DNA from 3 places in the Arthrobacter sp. FX8 genome. Region 1 is predicted to be linked to each of the others. Evidence: predicted binding sites of a transcription regulator. Region 1 holds the regulator's gene; each other region holds the start of a gene.
What was found. Region 1 encodes Rex, which represses fermentation and respiration genes when NADH is low (regulators of the CRP and FNR family bind a similar motif). Its sites were predicted from a motif close to CTTGTGAANNNNTTCACAAG; they were not measured.

Region 1 (5,393 bases):
ACGGAGTTCCTCGAACCGATCAGCCCCCAGTACATGGCGGACCTGATCTCATGGGGTGCCATCGGTGCCCGCACCACCGAGAGCCAGATCCACCGCCAGCTTGCCTCCGGCCTCTCCATGCCCATCGGCTTCAAGAACGGGACCGACGGCGGCCTCCAGGTGGCCATCGATGCATGCGGTGCCGCGGCGGCGGCGCAGGCCTTCCTGGGGATCGACGGCGACGGCCGGGCTGCGCTGGTGGCAACGGCTGGAAACCCGGACACCCACGTGATCCTGCGCGGCGGCCGCAAGGGACCCAACTACTCAGCGGCCGATGTGGAACGCGCCTCCGGTGAACTGGCAGGCAAGGGGCTGAACCCGCGGCTGATCGTGGATGCCAGCCATGCCAACAGCGGCAAGAGCCACCACCGGCAGGCTGAGGTGGCCCTGGAGATTGGCGCCCAGCTGGAGCAGGGCGGGGCTGCCGCGCGGGCCGTGGCCGGCGTGATGCTGGAAAGCTTCCTGGTGGGCGGCGCGCAAAACCTGGATGTTGCCGAGCACGCGGCCGGACGCGCGGAGCTGGTGTACGGGCAAAGCGTCACGGATGCGTGCATGGACTGGGACGTTTCCGCGTCCGTCCTTGAGCAGCTGGCGGCATCGGCACGGAAGCGGCGGCAGTCAGATTAGGGGCTGAAATAGGGGAAGCACTACTTTCACATCTGCCACATGAACATCTAGAGTATCTTTTTAGGTGGTTGGTGGATGGCTCAGCATCGTAACACCGCATTGGCACGTACCTGGGGTCACTGTTGTCCATCCGTCAGCAAAGGAAAATAGGGAAATGTCGGCAGAACAGAACTTCTCCAACGCGAAGTTCCTGACCGTGGCTGAAGTAGCCGAGGTCATGCGGGTCTCCAAAATGACTGTTTACCGGCTGGTCCACTCCGGCGAAATGCCGGCGGTGCGCTTCGGCCGCTCCTACCGGGTCCCCGAAAACGCCGTCGAACAGTACCTCAGGGGTGCTGTCGTGGAAGGCCACACCGAAACCGCCTGAGACTGCCTGTCCTGAGCGGCTCCCGATAAGCGGTACCCTGTTAAGGAACGTTTTACGTCATTGTAAGAATCTGTCAGTTGTTCAGTTCGTAGCTTTGTCCACGGACATTCTCCATCAGACAGGTACTGCATCTAGTTTGTAAGGAACTTTCGTGGGTTCAGTTATTAAGAAGCGTCGCAAGCGTATGGCCAAGAAGAAGCACCGCAAGCTGCTTCGCAAGACCCGTCACCAGCGCCGCAACAAGAAGTAGCGATACTTCAAGCAGCGTGGAAATGCCCGTCGCCTTCCAAGGCGGCGGGCATTTCGTTTAACCCGGCAAGAGGTAAGAATTATGCCCGCGGGCCGCGGATGCGGGCGAAGCCCTTCCAGAGGCCGTAGATGGCCCCGCCGAAGGTGGCCGCCTTGAGTCCCAATGTCGCGGCACGGCGGCCTGCGCGGAAATCGTAAACCGGCCAGTTGCGGTCGCGGGCGTGGCGTCGCAGCCTGGCGTCCGGATTTATGGCCACCGGATGGCCCACCAGCGACAGCAGCGGGACGTCGTTGTAGGAGTCGCTGTAGGCCCAGCAGCGCTTGAGGTCCAGGCCCTCATCATCGGCGATGGCCTGCACGGCCACGGCCTTGGCCGAGCCGTGCAGGATGTCTCCCACCAGCCGCCCGGTGTACAGGCCGTCCGAGACCTCCCCCACGGTCCCCAGGGCTCCGGTCAGTCCCAGCCGGGTGGAGATTACGGTGGCCACTTCGATGGGGGTGGCTGTCACCAGCCAGACGCGGCGGCCCACCCTCAGGTGCTGTTGCGCCAGCGCTTTGGTGCCGGGCCAGATCCGGGACGCGATCATCTCGTCATAGACTTCTTCGCCCAGCGCCTTGATGTCATCCACACTGATGCCTACGGCCAGGGTCAGGGCCGAGTCCCGGACGGCATGGACATCGTCCATGTTCTCGCCGCGGGCCACAAACTTGAACTGCTTCCAGGCCATACCCGCCGCCTGCCTCAGGGTGAAGGCTCCCCGCTGGTGCATCTTGCGGGCCACATGGAACAGGCTGGCACCCCGCATCAGGGTGTTGTCCACATCGAAGAACGCCGCCTCGCCGGGCTGCGGCGCAGCAACCGGCCGTGTGACTACGGCGACGTATTTCTCCTGGGGCATGGAGTTGAGTCTAGTCAATCCACTGGCCCGCCGCCGTCGGCGTCAGCCTCACGCCGGGAACGGCGATACCGTTAAGCCATGGCTACACCCCGCGTCGTCCTGGTCACCAAAGCTGACTGCCACCTTTGTGAGGAGGCGCGCGACGCCGTCGGCCGGGTCACTGCCTCATTGGGCCTTACCTGGAGCGAAGAGCTGGTGGACAACCAGCCTGAACTGCGGGAGCGCTACGCCGAAGAGATCCCGGTGGTCCTGGTGGACGGCGTGCAGCGCGACTTCTGGAAGATCGACGAGGTCCGGCTGGCACGCGTGCTGCAGCGCGCCATGGGCCGGTAGGGCAGTGGCGGCAGTTTCTGATGGTCCTGGTTTTGAAGGCATGAGCGGCAGGGACCTAGAGTGGACTCACAACGCGACGCAAGGGAGGTGCGGGTGACATCCCTGGGTTCTTCGCCCCAGTCTGTCCCGGACCTTCCGGATGCCACGGGCGCATTGACCAAGCAGATACCTCCTGCCGCCGTGGCCCGGCTCACCATCTACCTCCGTGCCCTGAACACATTGCTGTCCGAGGGCGTGGAGCGCGTTTCCTCCGAATCCCTGGCAGAAGCCTCCGGCGTCAGTTCTTCAACCCTCCGCAAGGACCTCTCCCATGTGGGGTCCTATGGCACCAGGGGCGTCGGTTATGAGGTGCAGTACCTCAGCCGCCACATCGCCGCCGCGCTCGGACTGACCCACGACTGGAAAGTGGCCATTGTGGGCGCCGGCAACTTGGGCAAGGCGCTGGCACGCTACGGCGGCTTTGAGTCGCGCGGGTTCGATGTGGTGGCCATCTTCGACGCCGACCAGATGGTGGTGGGCAACGAGGTGGGATGGCTGCGCGTCAGCGACGTGGCAGACCTGGAGACCGTCCTGCACCGCACCGGGGCCAACATGGTGGTCCTGGCCCTTCCCGCGGCCGTCGCGCAGGGCGTTTGCGACCGTGTGGTGGCGGCAGGCGTGCGCAGCGTGCTGAGCTTTGCACCCGTGATGCTGCAGGTTCCCGAAGGGGTCAATCTTCGCAAGGTGGACATGGCCACTGAACTCCAGATCCTGGCCTACCACGCCCAGCGGGCCCAGACGCCCGGGCAGACGGCCTAGGGTTTCCCTGGAAGTTTCCCCCGGCCCAAGTCTTGGCGGACCCGTTAAAGCAGGTGGCCCGGGATGCGAATGATGCATCCCGGGCCGCGTGCAGTGTCAGCGGGCGGAGTGGCTACCGCCCGTACGGGTTGCCGAAGCCGCCCGAATAGGGGTTGGCGAAAGGCTGCTGCTTCCGGAAGTACGGGGCGGCTGCCGGAAGGTAGAGCAGCACGATGGCCGCAATTCCCAGGAGCGTTCCGATGGTGGCAAAGCTGGGGGGACCAAAGAGTCCGAAGACGGACAGTGCAGCGAAGACCGTTCCCAGGATGCGGGCCCAGTTCTTGCCCTTTCGGACGAAGAAGGCCACCAGCAGGTAGAGGGCCACGCCAATGATCGCGAACACCACCAGGGTGCCGGCGATGACCCCCTTAATGTCGTCATAGGTGACTCCACTGGCGCCTCCGGCCGCCATCTGGTCCTCGAATGTCCGCCGGAACACCGGATCATCCAGCTGCGTCAGCCCGGTCAGCAGGGAGATCACGAAGATCACTGCCGACGCGATCAACAGCCAGAACGAGATGTTCACCAGCTGCGGGACGCCGTTGCCTCCGGCCGGCTGCGGCTGCTCCGACGGGTACTGGCCGTAGGGGGACTGCCCGTAGGGCGGCTGGCCGTACTGGGGTGCATTCTGCCCGAACTGGGCGCCATACTGCGGCGGGTTCTGGCCGTAGCCCGGGGCCTGCGGCGCATTCTGGCCGTACTGGGGCTGATTTTGGCCGTACTGCGGCGCTGCCGGCGGCTGGTTCTGGCCGTACTGGGGCGCGTTCTGCCCAAATTGCGGGGCGTTCCGGCCATACTGCGGCGCATTCTGCCCGTAGCGGGGCTGCTGCTGGTCTCCGGACTGGGGGCTGCCGGCCTGTTCATGCCCCGGCTGGTCGTTGCTGGGGTCTTGGGGCGACGGGGGCGGGACGGGAGGAGTACTCATGGCGTTCCTTCTGCAGGTCGGGATCCGGGTAGGCTGCCGGGAATCAGTCCTCTGCCTTCCCCCAGCATGGCTTAAGTCCACCGTACCCCCGGCGGGCGGCGTTGTGGGTGATTCAGCGGGTATTGGCGCAGGTGGTTGCCGTTGAACAGGGAACCCCGGCGCCAGGCCGGGGAGGCCTGGTGCCGGGGTTGTGCCCTGGCGGGCGGAACTACGCTGCGGGCGCGATGAAGGCGAGTTCGAGGTTGATGGCAACCTTGTCGCTGACCAGCACGCCGCCGGCTTCCAGGACGGCGTTCCAGGTGAGGCCGAAGTCCTTGCGGCTGATGGTGGTCTCGGCGGAGACGCCGGCGCGGGTGTTGCCGAACGGATCAACGGCAACACCGTTGAATTCGGTTTCCAGGGTCACCGGGCGGGTGACACCCTTGATGGTCAGGTCGCCGGTGAGCTCGTAGCTGTTGCCCTTGGCCACCAGGCCGTTGGATACGAAGGAGATCTCGGGGAACTTCTCCACATCGAAGAAGTCCTCGCCCTTGACGTGGCCGTCGCGGTTGGCGTCGCCGGAGTCGAAGCTGGCGGTCTGGATGGTGGCGTTGATCCTGGACTCAGCCACATCCTGGCCCAGGTCCAGCGTGGCGGCGGCCTCTTTGAACTGGCCGCGGACCTTGCTGATGCCGGCGTGCCGGACAGTGAAGCCGATCTCGCTGTGGGAGTTGTCCAGGGTCCAGGTGCCGGTGGTGACGTCTGCGGGAAGTGCCATGATGTTGCTCCTTGTAAAGGTGTATGTACTGAGGTCCTGCCGTTGAACCTTCATCTGTTGAAGCCTCAACTAACTTGCTGCATCCAGTATAAACATGCATTTGCATGTTTTGTTCCCGTCCACGGAACATTTCTTCAAGAACTTAAGTTCTACTCTTTGTAGAAGGAGCGGCCCGAGATTTCGGATCGCACGCCATCTTTGAGAAACTGGTAAACATGCCCCAAGCCACTGTCCATCTGCTCCGCCACGGCGAGGTCCATAACCCCGAGGGCGTTCTCTATGGGCGGCTTCCCGAATTCCACCTCTCCGAACTGGGGCAGGAGATGGCCCGGACGCTAGCCGAATACTTCCGGCAGCGCG
Region 2 (5,393 bases), 1.0 Mb from region 1:
ATCCCCGCATCAAGGACCTCGAAGCCGCGCTCTCTGTTGCCAACGGTGAATTGGGAGCAGCCAAGGTGGCCGTGCACGATGCCGAGGCCGCGCTTAAGCGGGCGGAAGCCGACGTCGAACAGGTTGCTTCACGGATCGAACGCGACGAGGCCAGGCTCAACAGCGGCACCGGCCTTTCCAAGGACCTGGTTGCACTGCAAAAAGACATCGCCTCGCTCAACAAGCGGCGCTCTGACCTTGAGGACGTGGAGCTGGAGGTCATGGAGCGGCTGGACAGCCTGCGGGAACGGCAGGCGGCGCAGCAGCAGATTGTCGACGACATCCAGGGCTCCTTTGCCACCATCAGGGCCGAGCTTGACGCGGCCCTCGCGGAGGTGGAAACGGAAGCGGCAGGCCTTCGCGCGCAGCGCGCCGCATTCGCTGCAGGCCTGGAGGCGGGCATGCTGGCGGTTTATGAAAAGACGCTTGCCAAGCGCGGAGTGGGCGCGGCCCGGCTGTTCCACGGCACCTCCGAAGCCTCCGGCATGAAGCTCAGCCCCGGCGACCTCGCGGAGATCAAGGCTTCGGCCGCGGACGACATCGTGTTCTGCCCGGACTCCGGCGCCATCCTGGTCCGCTCGGACGAGTGGTCCTGACCGGGCGGATCAGCCCGGCAGGATGATGTTCAGGGCGTGCGGCCTGCGGGCCGTGCCCGGCACCAGTTCTGCGTCCCACTTCTCGCGGGCAGCCTTCAAAAGGTCCGACGGCGCCGCCGGGGCTTTACCGCGGCGTACCAGCAGGTGCCGCGCCAGTTCCCCCGGGTGTGCTTGGCGAAGTGGCTCACCACTTTGCGGACTCCATCTGTTTCGGTGAAGACGTTGACCGCCACGGTCTGCTCCGGCGGCGGTGCCCAGGCGGCTGCATAGGTGCTGGACCGGCAGTCCACCACCAGGTGCCCCCGGGCGGCGCTGCCCAGGGTTTCGCCAAGCTGCGTCTTCCAGAACGGGGCCAGCCTGCCGACGTCGGGCAGTGCCGTGCCCATGGAGAGCCGGTAGGCGGGGACGCTGTCGCCGAAGCGAAGGGCACCCCACAGGGCCGAGATCACCAGGACGGACGCGTCCGCCTTGCGCCGCTGGGCCGGTGTCAGGCTCCGATAGCCAAGGGCGTCGTACAGGACGCCGGAATAGATGCTGTGTGCGGGCGCTGCCGGCTCGGCGCCCAGGCGAGTATTGCGTTCCACGTCCTCACGCAGTGATGCGCCCACGCCCAGCAGGGCGAGGGCGTCCTGGTGGGCACTGACGGTTCCCAGCGCTTCGAGGACCTTGGCGCGGTAGGGGTTCAATTCCGGAAAGCCGAGCGTGGACCAGTCGACGGCGGGTCCCCGGAGCGCGGGTGTCTTGCCTTCGGAAGGGGGAAGCAGAATCAGCACCGTCCGATCCTACCGGCGCAAAAGCGGGTGGCGGCGCCGGTAGACTGGACGGCGGATGGGACAGCCAGGCGGCCGCGCGTCACGCAAGTGGCTCGAGGAACGTCCGGGCTCCGCAGGGCAGGGTGGTGGGTAACGCCCACTCGGGGTAACCCGCAGGCCAGTGCCACAGAAAACAGACCGCCTGCATTGCCGGCTTTGGCCGGGAAGGGCAGGTAAGGGTGAAACGGTGGTGTAAGAGACCACCAGCTTCCCGGGTGACCGGGAAGGCTAGGTAAACCCCACCCGGAGCAAGGCCAGACAGGACACGTTCGAGGGCTGCCCGCCCGAGTGTCCGGGTAGGCCGCTGGAGGGTGCCGGCAACGGTACTCGTAGATGGATGGCCGTCGCTCCCTTTCCGGTAACGGCAGGGGAGAACAGAACCCGGCGTACCGGCTGTCCCATCCACATTCCGCGTTTGACCTAGGGCGATGCGTTGGGGATGCTGGACCGTGCCCGTTATTCCTGATCCCCGTCCCGCCGCCCGGGCCGGCGTCCCCGGCATCCGTTCCCAGGTCATTGCGCTTGGCGGGTTCCTGGCGCTGTCCGCCGCGGCGTGGGTCATCGCTTCGGTTCCCATCATCCTGAATTCCAACGGGTGGTACGCCGGTTCGGTGAAGGCGCCGTGGATGCCGCCGCCGTGGATGTTCCGGAGCACCTGGATGGCGCTGTACACCGGCGTGGCGGCAGCCGCGTGGCTGGTCTGGCGCAAGGGCGGCCTGACCGGGAGCACCCGTGCAGGCTACATTGTCCAGCTGCTGCTCAACGCGGCGTGGCCGGCGGCCTTTTTGCCCTGTACCCAATGCTCGGAGCTGCCGCCCTCTGGGCTGCGTTCGGGGTTATCTGCGCACTCGCCGGAACCTTGGTATTCCTGATCCTGCGCTTCGGGCCGGTGGACGCCGCCGCCGGCCTCCTGGTGCTGCCGTACTTTTCCTGGCTTGTCTTTTCCGCCAGCCTGAACCTCTACTCAGCCGTCCACAACTGAGTCCGGCAACACCACGGCTGCGGGGCATCCCGGCCATGTGAGTGATTTCACGCAGCGCAAGCGTGTTCCCGGCGGCGGGCCAAATTAGAATGGATCCCGGACGCAGGAGTTCTACCGCCGAAAGTTGCGTTCGCAACCGGCGGTTTTTCTTTGCACGCGATCCAGGCGCCTGGGGGCCATCCCTGCAGGCGCGGGTGCCCCTGGACATCATCAGGTGGCCTACATCTGTGTACGAGGACGTACACGGCTGAACCGAGGAAGGTATTTCTGTGAGCCAGACGTCTGATTCTTGTCTTGATACGTGGATGGGCCGGGAGGCCCTCGCCGAGGCCATGATCCCGGTGATCGGCAGGCTGTACCGCGAAAACAACGTGGTCACCAGCATCCACGGCCGGAGCCTGATCAACAAGTCCACCATGAACATCCTCAAGGCGCACCGCTTTGCACGCCGGATGAGCAAGGACGAACTGCTCCTCGAGGACACCGCGCCCCTGCTGAACACGCTGGCCGGACTGGAGCTGGGCGCTGCCGCGATCGACATCGCCCGCCTGAACCAGAAGTTCAAGGAAGAAGGCAACGGCGCCACCCTGGAGGAGTTCCTCCGCGCTGAGCTCGCCGAAATCGTTGGCAAGCGGGGCGGCGATGACCGCACCAGCACCGACGTCGTGCTCTACGGCTTTGGCCGCATCGGCCGGCTCCTGGCCCGCCTCCTCATCGAAAAGGCCGGTGGCGGCCACGGACTGCGCCTGCGCGCCATCGTGGTGCGCCGCGGCTCCGACAACGACCTCTCCAAGCGCGCCAGCCTGCTGCGCCGCGACTCCGTCCACGGGTCCTTCGAGGGCACCATCCGGATCGACGAGGACGCCAACACCATCACCGCCAACGGCGTGCAGATCCAGGTCATCTACTCCAACGACCCCGCCACCATCGATTACACCGCCTACGGCATCAAGGATGCCCTGGTGGTGGATAACACCGGCCGCTGGCGCGACGCCGAGGGACTTTCCCAGCACCTGCAGAGCAAGGGCGTGGCGCGGGTCCTCCTGACCGCACCGGGCAAGGGAGAGCTGAAGAACATCGTCCACGGCATCAACCACCGGGACATCACAGACTCGGACCGGATCGTCTCCGCGGCGTCCTGCACCACCAACGCCATCACCCCCGTGCTGAAGGCCATCAACGACAAGTTCGGCGTGGTGCACGGGCACGTGGAAACCGTCCACTCCTTCACCAACGACCAGAACCTGATCGACAACTTCCACAAGGGCGACCGCCGCGGCCGCTCTGCAGCCCTGAACATGGTCATCACCGAAACCGGCGCCGCCAAGGCAGTGGCCAAAGCCCTGCCCGAACTGCTCGGAAAGCTGACGGGCAGCTCCATCCGCGTCCCCACCCCGGACGTATCGCTGGCCATCCTGAACCTCAGCCTGGAAAACGGCACCACCAAGGACGAGGTCAACAACTACCTCCGTGAAATGTCGCTGCACTCGGACCTCCGCAAGCAGATCGACTACATCGACTCACCCGAGGTTGTCTCCACCGACTTTGTCGGCTCCCGCCGCGCCGGCATTGTTGATGGACTCGCTACGGTCTCCACGGACAAGAACCTGGTCCTCTACGTCTGGTACGACAACGAATTTGGCTACAGCTGCCAGGTGGTGCGCGTTATGGAGGAAATGGCCGGCGTGAACCCGCCGTCGTTCCCCGCCAAGGAAAGCGCCGCCGCCCTGGCCGCCATCGCGGTCTGACCCTGTCCGCCACGTCCAGCGAATTCCCGGCTGGTTCTCTGGAATCAGCCGGGAAAGGGGACCACACTGGTGGCATGGACAACGAATCGACTCTTCAGCACGACACCACCCTCGAACACGCCCTGGACGTGGCCAAGGCGAACCACAAGGAAGCCGTACGGCTGCTTGAACGCGCCCGCGCCGCACACGCGGCCGGGGATGTCAGCCAAGACCGCGTGCGCCAGCTCGAGGGACTGCTGGCCATTGCCGAGGAAGACCTTCGAAGGGTCACCAGGGAGCAGTAGCCCAAAGGCGGCCGCGCCGGCCGTGTGAGCCATCACTCGTCCTCAACAGTGTGGATATCACCGGCTTGGGGTGCCCTTTGTCCTAGGCTCTTGGGGTGCCTGACTTTCCCCTTCCGGCGTCGACGCCTTGACCGTCCACTGGGCTGCCTACCGCCGCGCACGCCGCCGTTCCCGGCAGGCCTGGGCGCTGCTGGCAACGGCCGCAGTATGCATTGTCGCTGCCCTGTCGTGGTTCTTCACCGCAGGACAGTTTGCAGCCGCAGGGCCGGCGCCGGAGGGCCCGACCGAGGCGCCGGTCTTCGATGCCGCGTGGATGAAACCGGTGCAGGAACCAAACCCTGTACCGGCGGGCAGTGCCCTCTCTGCACTCGACGGCCTCGCCGTGAAGGGCCGGGCACCGAACACCGGCTACAGCCGCGAGGCCTTCGGCCCGGCGTGGCTGGATGTCGACAGGAACGGCTGCGATACCCGCAATGACATCCTGCGACGGGACCTTGCCGGCGTGGTGTTCGCCGAAGGCTCCACCTGCAAGGTAACGGCCGGTCACTTCCGGGAACCCTATACAGGCCAGGACGTGGACTTCCAGCGCGGTTCAGACAGCAGCCGGGCTGTCCAGATCGACCATGTGGTGGCGCTCGGGGATGCCTGGCAGAAGGGGGCCCAGGGCCTGGCGCCCAAGGAACGCCAGAGCCTGGCCAACGACCCCCTGAACCTGATTGCCGCGGACGGCGCTGCCAACCAGCAGAAGAGCGCAGCGGACGCCGCCACGTGGCTGCCGAAGAACACCGCACTGCGCTGCCATTACGTGGCCCGCCAGATCTCTGTGAAGGCCGCCTACGGCCTGTGGGTGACGGCTGCCGAGAAGGACGGCATGAAGCGTGTCCTCGGCTCCTGCCCCCGGCAGGAAACCATCACTGCCCGCTGACGGGGAC
Region 3 (5,393 bases), 1.8 Mb from region 1:
TGGCCTGGGTGTGCAGGTGCAGCAGGGGCTTACGCAGCAGGTCCAGGCCGGAGATCCACATCTTGGCAGGGCTGAACGTGTGCATCCAGGCGGTCACACCGATCACGGAATCATCCGCGTTCGCCTCCAGGGCGGTGCGCCGGATGGCATCCGAATCGGTGAGGACCGGCTTCCAGACGATCTTGACCGGGACGGCGGAATTGGCGTTGAGCTGGTTGGCGATCTCCTGCGACTGGGCGGCCACCTGCTTGAGGACCTCCTCCCCGTACAGGTGCTGGCTGCCGGTGAGGAACCAGACCTCGTAGCCGTCGAGGGAGGTGCTTGCTGCGGTGCTCATGGATTCTCCTGGGAAGTTGTGTGGCGGCGCCGTGGATTACTGGCCCGTGTTGTTTATTGGCCGTAGACGTTCTGGTAGCGGGCATAGAGGGAGTCGATGGAGCCCTGGTCGATGGGCAGCGGTTCGCCCAGCTGGCGGGAGATGTGGACGGTGCGGGCCACTTCCTCGCACATCACGGCGGCCTTCACCGCGGAGCGGGCGTCCTTGCCGATGGTGAAGGGGCCGTGGTTCTGCATCAGGACCGCCGGTGAATTGGAGTTCTTCAGCGTCTCCACGATCCCGTGGCCGATCGAGTCGTCCCCGATCAGCGCGAATGGGCCCACCGGGATGGAGCCGCCGAACTCATCGCCCATCATGGTCAGCACGCACGGAATGGCCTCCCCCGGGCAGCCCAGGCAGTGGCGTAGGTGGAGTGGGTGTGCACCACGCCCCCCACCTCCGGCATGTGCCGGTACACGTAGGCGTGCGCTGCGGTGTCCGACGACGGCGACAGCGGCGGGTTGCCCCAGTCCACGGTCCCGCCGCCACCGACGTTGGTGCCCCTGACGGGCATGCCGTGCAGGTCCGTCACGATCATCTGTTCCGGGGTCAGGTCCTGGTAGGCGACCCCGGAGGGCTTGATAACCATGAGGTCGGTGCCCGGCACCCGGGCGGAAACGTTGCCTGCGGTCCACACCACCAGTTCGTAGCGGGTCAGCTCGGCATGCAGCGCACACACTTCCTCACGGACCCGGGCGATGGTTTCCAGGATCCCGGTGTCGGTGCTCATGCGGAGACCCCCACGGCAGGTTCGGCGGCGGAGCCGGGCAGGCTGGCCCGGGCGGCTTTGCGCTGGATGGCCTTAAGCCGGTGCATCACGTCGTTGCTGCCGCGGCCAAAGTAGTCGTGCAGTGCCTTGTATTCCTGGAACAGTTCCTCGTACGCGGCAACGTTTTCCGGGATCGGCGTGTAGACCTCGCCGGGTTCGGCGCCCATGGCGGCGGCGGCTTCCCGGATGTCCGCGTATTCACCCGCGGCCACGGCGGCGTGGATGGCCGATCCCAGGGCCGGGCCCTGCTCCGAGCCGATGGTGGACAGCTGCAGGCCGGTGGCGTCCGCGTAGATCTGCATCAGCAGCCTGTTCTTGAGCAGGCCGCCGGCCACGATGAATTCCCTGACCGGAACCCCGGCGTCGCGGAAGGCGTCCACGATGGTGCGGGTTCCGAAGGCCGTGGCTTCCAGCAGGGCACGGTAGGTGTCCTCGGGCCGGGTGGCAAGGGTCTGGCCCACCACGATGCCGGACAGCTCGTGGTCCACCAGCACCGAGCGGTTGCCCGAGTGCCAGTCGAGCGCGATCAGGCCGTGCTCCCCGATGGCCTGCCGCGACGCCAGTCCGGTGAGGTACTCGTGGATTCCCAGCCCCGCGTCCCTGGCAGCCTCATGGTATTCGGGCGGGACGCCGTACCTGGTGAACCAGCCGAAGATGTCCCCCACACCGGACTGACCGGCCTCGTAACCCCACAGGCCGGGCACGATGCCGCCGTCCACTGCCCCGCACATTCCCGGCACTTCACGCAGTTCGCTGCCGTTCATCACATGGCAGGTGGAGGTGCCCATGATGGCCACCAGCTGGCCGGATTCCACGGCCTTGGCAGCAGGGGCAGTGACGTGGGCGTCAACGTTTCCCACGGCCACGGCGATGCCCTCCGGCAGCCCGGTCCAGGCTGCAGCCTCCGCCGTCAGGGTCCCTGCGGCGTCCCCCAGCCGCCCGATCGTGTGCTCCAGCTTGGAACTGACAAAGTCCTTGAAGTCCGGATTCAGGGCGGCCAGGAAATCCTCCGAGGGGTACCGCCCGTCCTGGTAGATGCCCTTGTAGCCGGCGGTGCAGGCGTTGCGGACGTAGCGGCCGCACAGCTGCCAGACGATCCAGTCGGCCGCCTCCACCCAGTGGTCCATTTCGGCGTAGGCCTCCGGGTCCTCTTCCAGCAGCTGCAGGCCTTTGGCGAATTCCCACTCGGACGAAATCAGGCCGCCGTAGCGGGGAAGCCAGTCTTCGCCGCGTTCGGCCGCCAGCCGGTTGATCCGGTCGGCCTGCCCCTGGGCGGCGTGGTGGCGCCAGAGCTTCACGTAGGCATGCGGGCGGTTGGCATAGCCCGGCAATTCGTTCAGCGGCGTGCCATCGGCCTTCACGGGCACCATGGTGCAGGCGGTGAAGTCGGTGGCAATGCCGACGACGGCGGCCGGGTCGATCCCCGCGTCAGCCACCGCGGCAGGAACGGCGGTGCGCAGGACGTCCCGGTAGTCGTTGGGCACCTGAAGCGCCCATTCGCCGGGAAGCCGCGTGCCGTCGTCGCCCGCCACGTCACCGGGCAGGGAGCCGGTCACCACCGCATGGGGATATTCATGGACGGCGCTCCCAAGCTCCTTGCCGTCGCGGACCCGCACCACCACGGCGCGGCCGGACAGGGTCCCGAAGTCCACGCCGACCACGCAGTGGTCGTGGCGGGGGTCGGAGCTGGAAGTGAACAGCGCATCTGGCATGGGGTTGCCTCCATCCGGGAGGCAAGCGGCCTCATTACCGGTTTTGTAGGGTCAGGGTCGAGCTAAGTGCTGCAGCAAGTGTGAACGCTAACAAAGAAGAAGTCAATGCCATCGAAAGATTTCGGAGTTTCCGGGAGAAGGCTCTTGTTAGCGTTCACAAATCAGTCTATATTGAACCGACACATCAACCATGTGGCCAGGACCGGGAGCACCGTTGCTTCCCGGCCCAACAACACTTCGCGGCAATGCTGCCGCGGAAGGAGATTATGGTGAGAATCAAAAAACTCATGGGCGCGGTGGCCCTTGTCCTCGCCCTGACCGTGGGAGCCACCGGTTGCGGCTCCCGTGGCGGAACCAGCGAATCCAGCGGCGCAGCGAAGCCCAGCGACTCGCTGGTTGGCATCTCGATGCCAACCCAGACATCTGAACGGTGGATCGCCGACGGCGCCAATGTTGAGAAGTCCCTGAAAGACCTCGGCTACAAGACGGACCTCCAGTTCGCCAACGACGACATCCCCACGCAGGTCTCGCAGATCGAAAACATGCTGACCAAGGGCGCCAAGGCCCTGATCATCGCTGCCATCGACGGCACCACCCTGACCGACGTCCTGGCCAAGGCCAAGGAGCAGAACGTCAAGGTCATCGCCTACGACCGCCTTATCAACGGCACTCCGAACGTGGACTACTACACCACGTTCGACAACTACACCGTGGGCGTCCAGCAGGCCACCTCGCTGCTGACCGGCCTGGGCCTGGTCGACGCGAGCGGCAAGAAGGTGGACGGCAAGGGCCCCTTCAACATCGAACTTTTCGCCGGAAGCCCGGACGACAACAACGCCAACTTCTTCTGGACCGGCGCCATGGACACCCTCAAGCCCTACATGGATGCCGGCACCCTGAAGGTCCCCAGCGGCCAGACCAAGTTTGAGCAGGCCGCCATCCTTCGCTGGCAGGCACCCGTGGCGCAGAAGCGCATGGAGGACATCATCACCTCCGCCTACAGCTCGGGCACCAAGCTGAACGGCGTCCTTTCCCCGTACGACGGCCTGTCCATCGGCATCATCTCCGCCCTCACCAGCACCGGCGGCTACGCCAAGGGAAGCCTTCCGGTGGTCACCGGCCAGGACGCCGAAAAGGGCTCCGTGAAGTCCATCGTCGCGGGCGAGCAGTACTCCACCATCTTTAAGGACACCCGCCAGCTCGGCGCACAGGCCGTCAAGATGGTCGACGCCGTCCTCAAGGGCCAGGAACCTGAAACCAACGACACCAAGACCTATAACAACAAGGTCAAGGTTGTTCCGGCCTTCCTGCTGAAGTCCGTGATCATCACCAAGGACAACTACAAGAAGGAACTGATCGACTCGGGTTACTACACCGACGCCGACGTCAAGTAGTCAGCGTCCGGGGGCTGTGGCCGGACCTCCATCCGGCCGCAGCCCCGCCCGCAACCTCCTGCAGCAGCAGGACGGCCAAGCTTCGACCAGTCAGTGGGAATTGACGATGAACACACCCATTCTTCAAATGCGAGGAATCACCAAGACCTTCCCCGGCGTGAAAGCGCTGCAGGACGTCACCCTCGATGTGAACCGTGGAGAGGTCCACGCCATCTGCGGCGAAAACGGCGCCGGCAAATCAACGCTCATGAAAGTGTTGTCCGGCGTCTATCCACACAACACCTTCGAAGGGGAAATCCTCTTCGAAAACGAACCCTGCAACTTCTCCAGCATCTCGGACAGCGAGAAGCGGGGCATCGTGATCATCCACCAGGAACTGGCGCTGAGCCCGTACCTCTCCATCGCGGAGAACATCTACCTTGGCAATGAACAAGCCACCAACGGATGGGTGGACTGGCGCAAGACCAACCTGGAGGCAGCAAAGCTGCTGGCCCGCGTGGGCCTCGACGAAAACCCCGTCACCCCCGTCCAGCACATCAGCGTGGGCAAGCAGCAACTCGTGGAGATCGCCAAGGCGCTGTCCAAGGAAGTGAAGCTGCTCATCCTGGACGAGCCCACGGCAGCCCTCAACGACGAGGATTCCGGCCACCTGCTGGACCTGATCCTCCATCTGAAGGGCCAGGGGGTCACCAGCATCATCATCAGCCACAAACTCAATGAAATCCGGAAGGTGGCCGACGCCGTCACCATCATCCGGGACGGCAAAACCATTGAGACCCTCCGGCTCGATGAAGGCCAGATCACCCAGGAACGCATCATCCGCGGCATGGTGGGCCGCGACCTGGAGAGCCTGTACCCGGACCGCGAGCCGAACATCGGCGAGGAAGTCCTCCGGATCGAGGACTGGTCCGTCCGGCATCCCCAGGACCACAGCCGCATGGTGGTCCGCAACGCCAACCTGCATGTCAGGAAGGGCGAGGTGGTGGGACTTGCCGGGCTGATGGGCGCCGGGCGCACCGAACTCGCCATGAGCGTCTTCGGCCGAACCTACGGCACCGCAATGTCCGGCAAGGTCTATAAGTACGGCGAGGAAATCAACACCTCCACCGTCTCCGACGCCATCCGCCACGGCATCGCCTACG

Region 2: the regulator Rex is predicted to act here: its motif matches at 2,464-2,483, upstream of OUO20_RS08485 (glyceraldehyde-3-phosphate dehydrogenase).
Region 3: the regulator Rex is predicted to act here: its motif matches at 2,999-3,018, upstream of araB (ribulokinase).

Annotation. Positions count from the first base shown of each region.
Region 1 covers NZ_CP113505.1:2,858,638-2,864,030, reverse strand. Annotated here, with positions in the region: gene OUO20_RS13360 (3-deoxy-7-phosphoheptulonate synthase) at 1-666, shown strand, start outside; gene OUO20_RS13355 (helix-turn-helix domain-containing protein) at 821-1,033, shown strand; gene OUO20_RS13350 (30S ribosomal protein bS22) at 1,185-1,283, shown strand; gene OUO20_RS13345 (HAD family hydrolase) at 1,363-2,181, opposite strand; gene OUO20_RS13340 (glutaredoxin family protein) at 2,260-2,514, shown strand; gene OUO20_RS13335 (redox-sensing transcriptional repressor Rex) at 2,608-3,312, shown strand; gene OUO20_RS13330 (hypothetical protein) at 3,425-4,276, opposite strand; gene OUO20_RS13325 (YceI family protein) at 4,485-5,033, opposite strand; gene OUO20_RS13320 (histidine phosphatase family protein) at 5,249-5,393, shown strand, end outside.
Region 2 covers NZ_CP113505.1:1,854,227-1,859,619, reverse strand. Annotated here, with positions in the region: gene OUO20_RS08510 (zinc ribbon domain-containing protein) at 1-635, shown strand, start outside; partial or broken gene OUO20_RS08505 (YaaA family protein) at 645-1,408, opposite strand; RNA gene rnpB (RNase P RNA component class A) at 1,465-1,852, shown strand; gene OUO20_RS08495 (TspO/MBR family protein) at 1,897-2,319, shown strand; gene OUO20_RS08490 (tryptophan-rich sensory protein) at 2,307-2,429, shown strand; gene OUO20_RS08485 (glyceraldehyde-3-phosphate dehydrogenase) at 2,699-4,177, shown strand; gene OUO20_RS08480 (hypothetical protein) at 4,252-4,461, shown strand; gene OUO20_RS08475 (HNH endonuclease family protein) at 4,589-5,386, shown strand.
Region 3 covers NZ_CP113505.1:129,096-134,488, reverse strand. Annotated here, with positions in the region: gene araA (L-arabinose isomerase) at 1-337, opposite strand, end outside; partial or broken gene OUO20_RS00565 (L-ribulose-5-phosphate 4-epimerase) at 391-1,106, opposite strand; gene araB (ribulokinase) at 1,103-2,857, opposite strand; gene chvE (multiple monosaccharide ABC transporter substrate-binding protein) at 3,124-4,251, shown strand; gene mmsA (multiple monosaccharide ABC transporter ATP-binding protein) at 4,358-5,393, shown strand, end outside.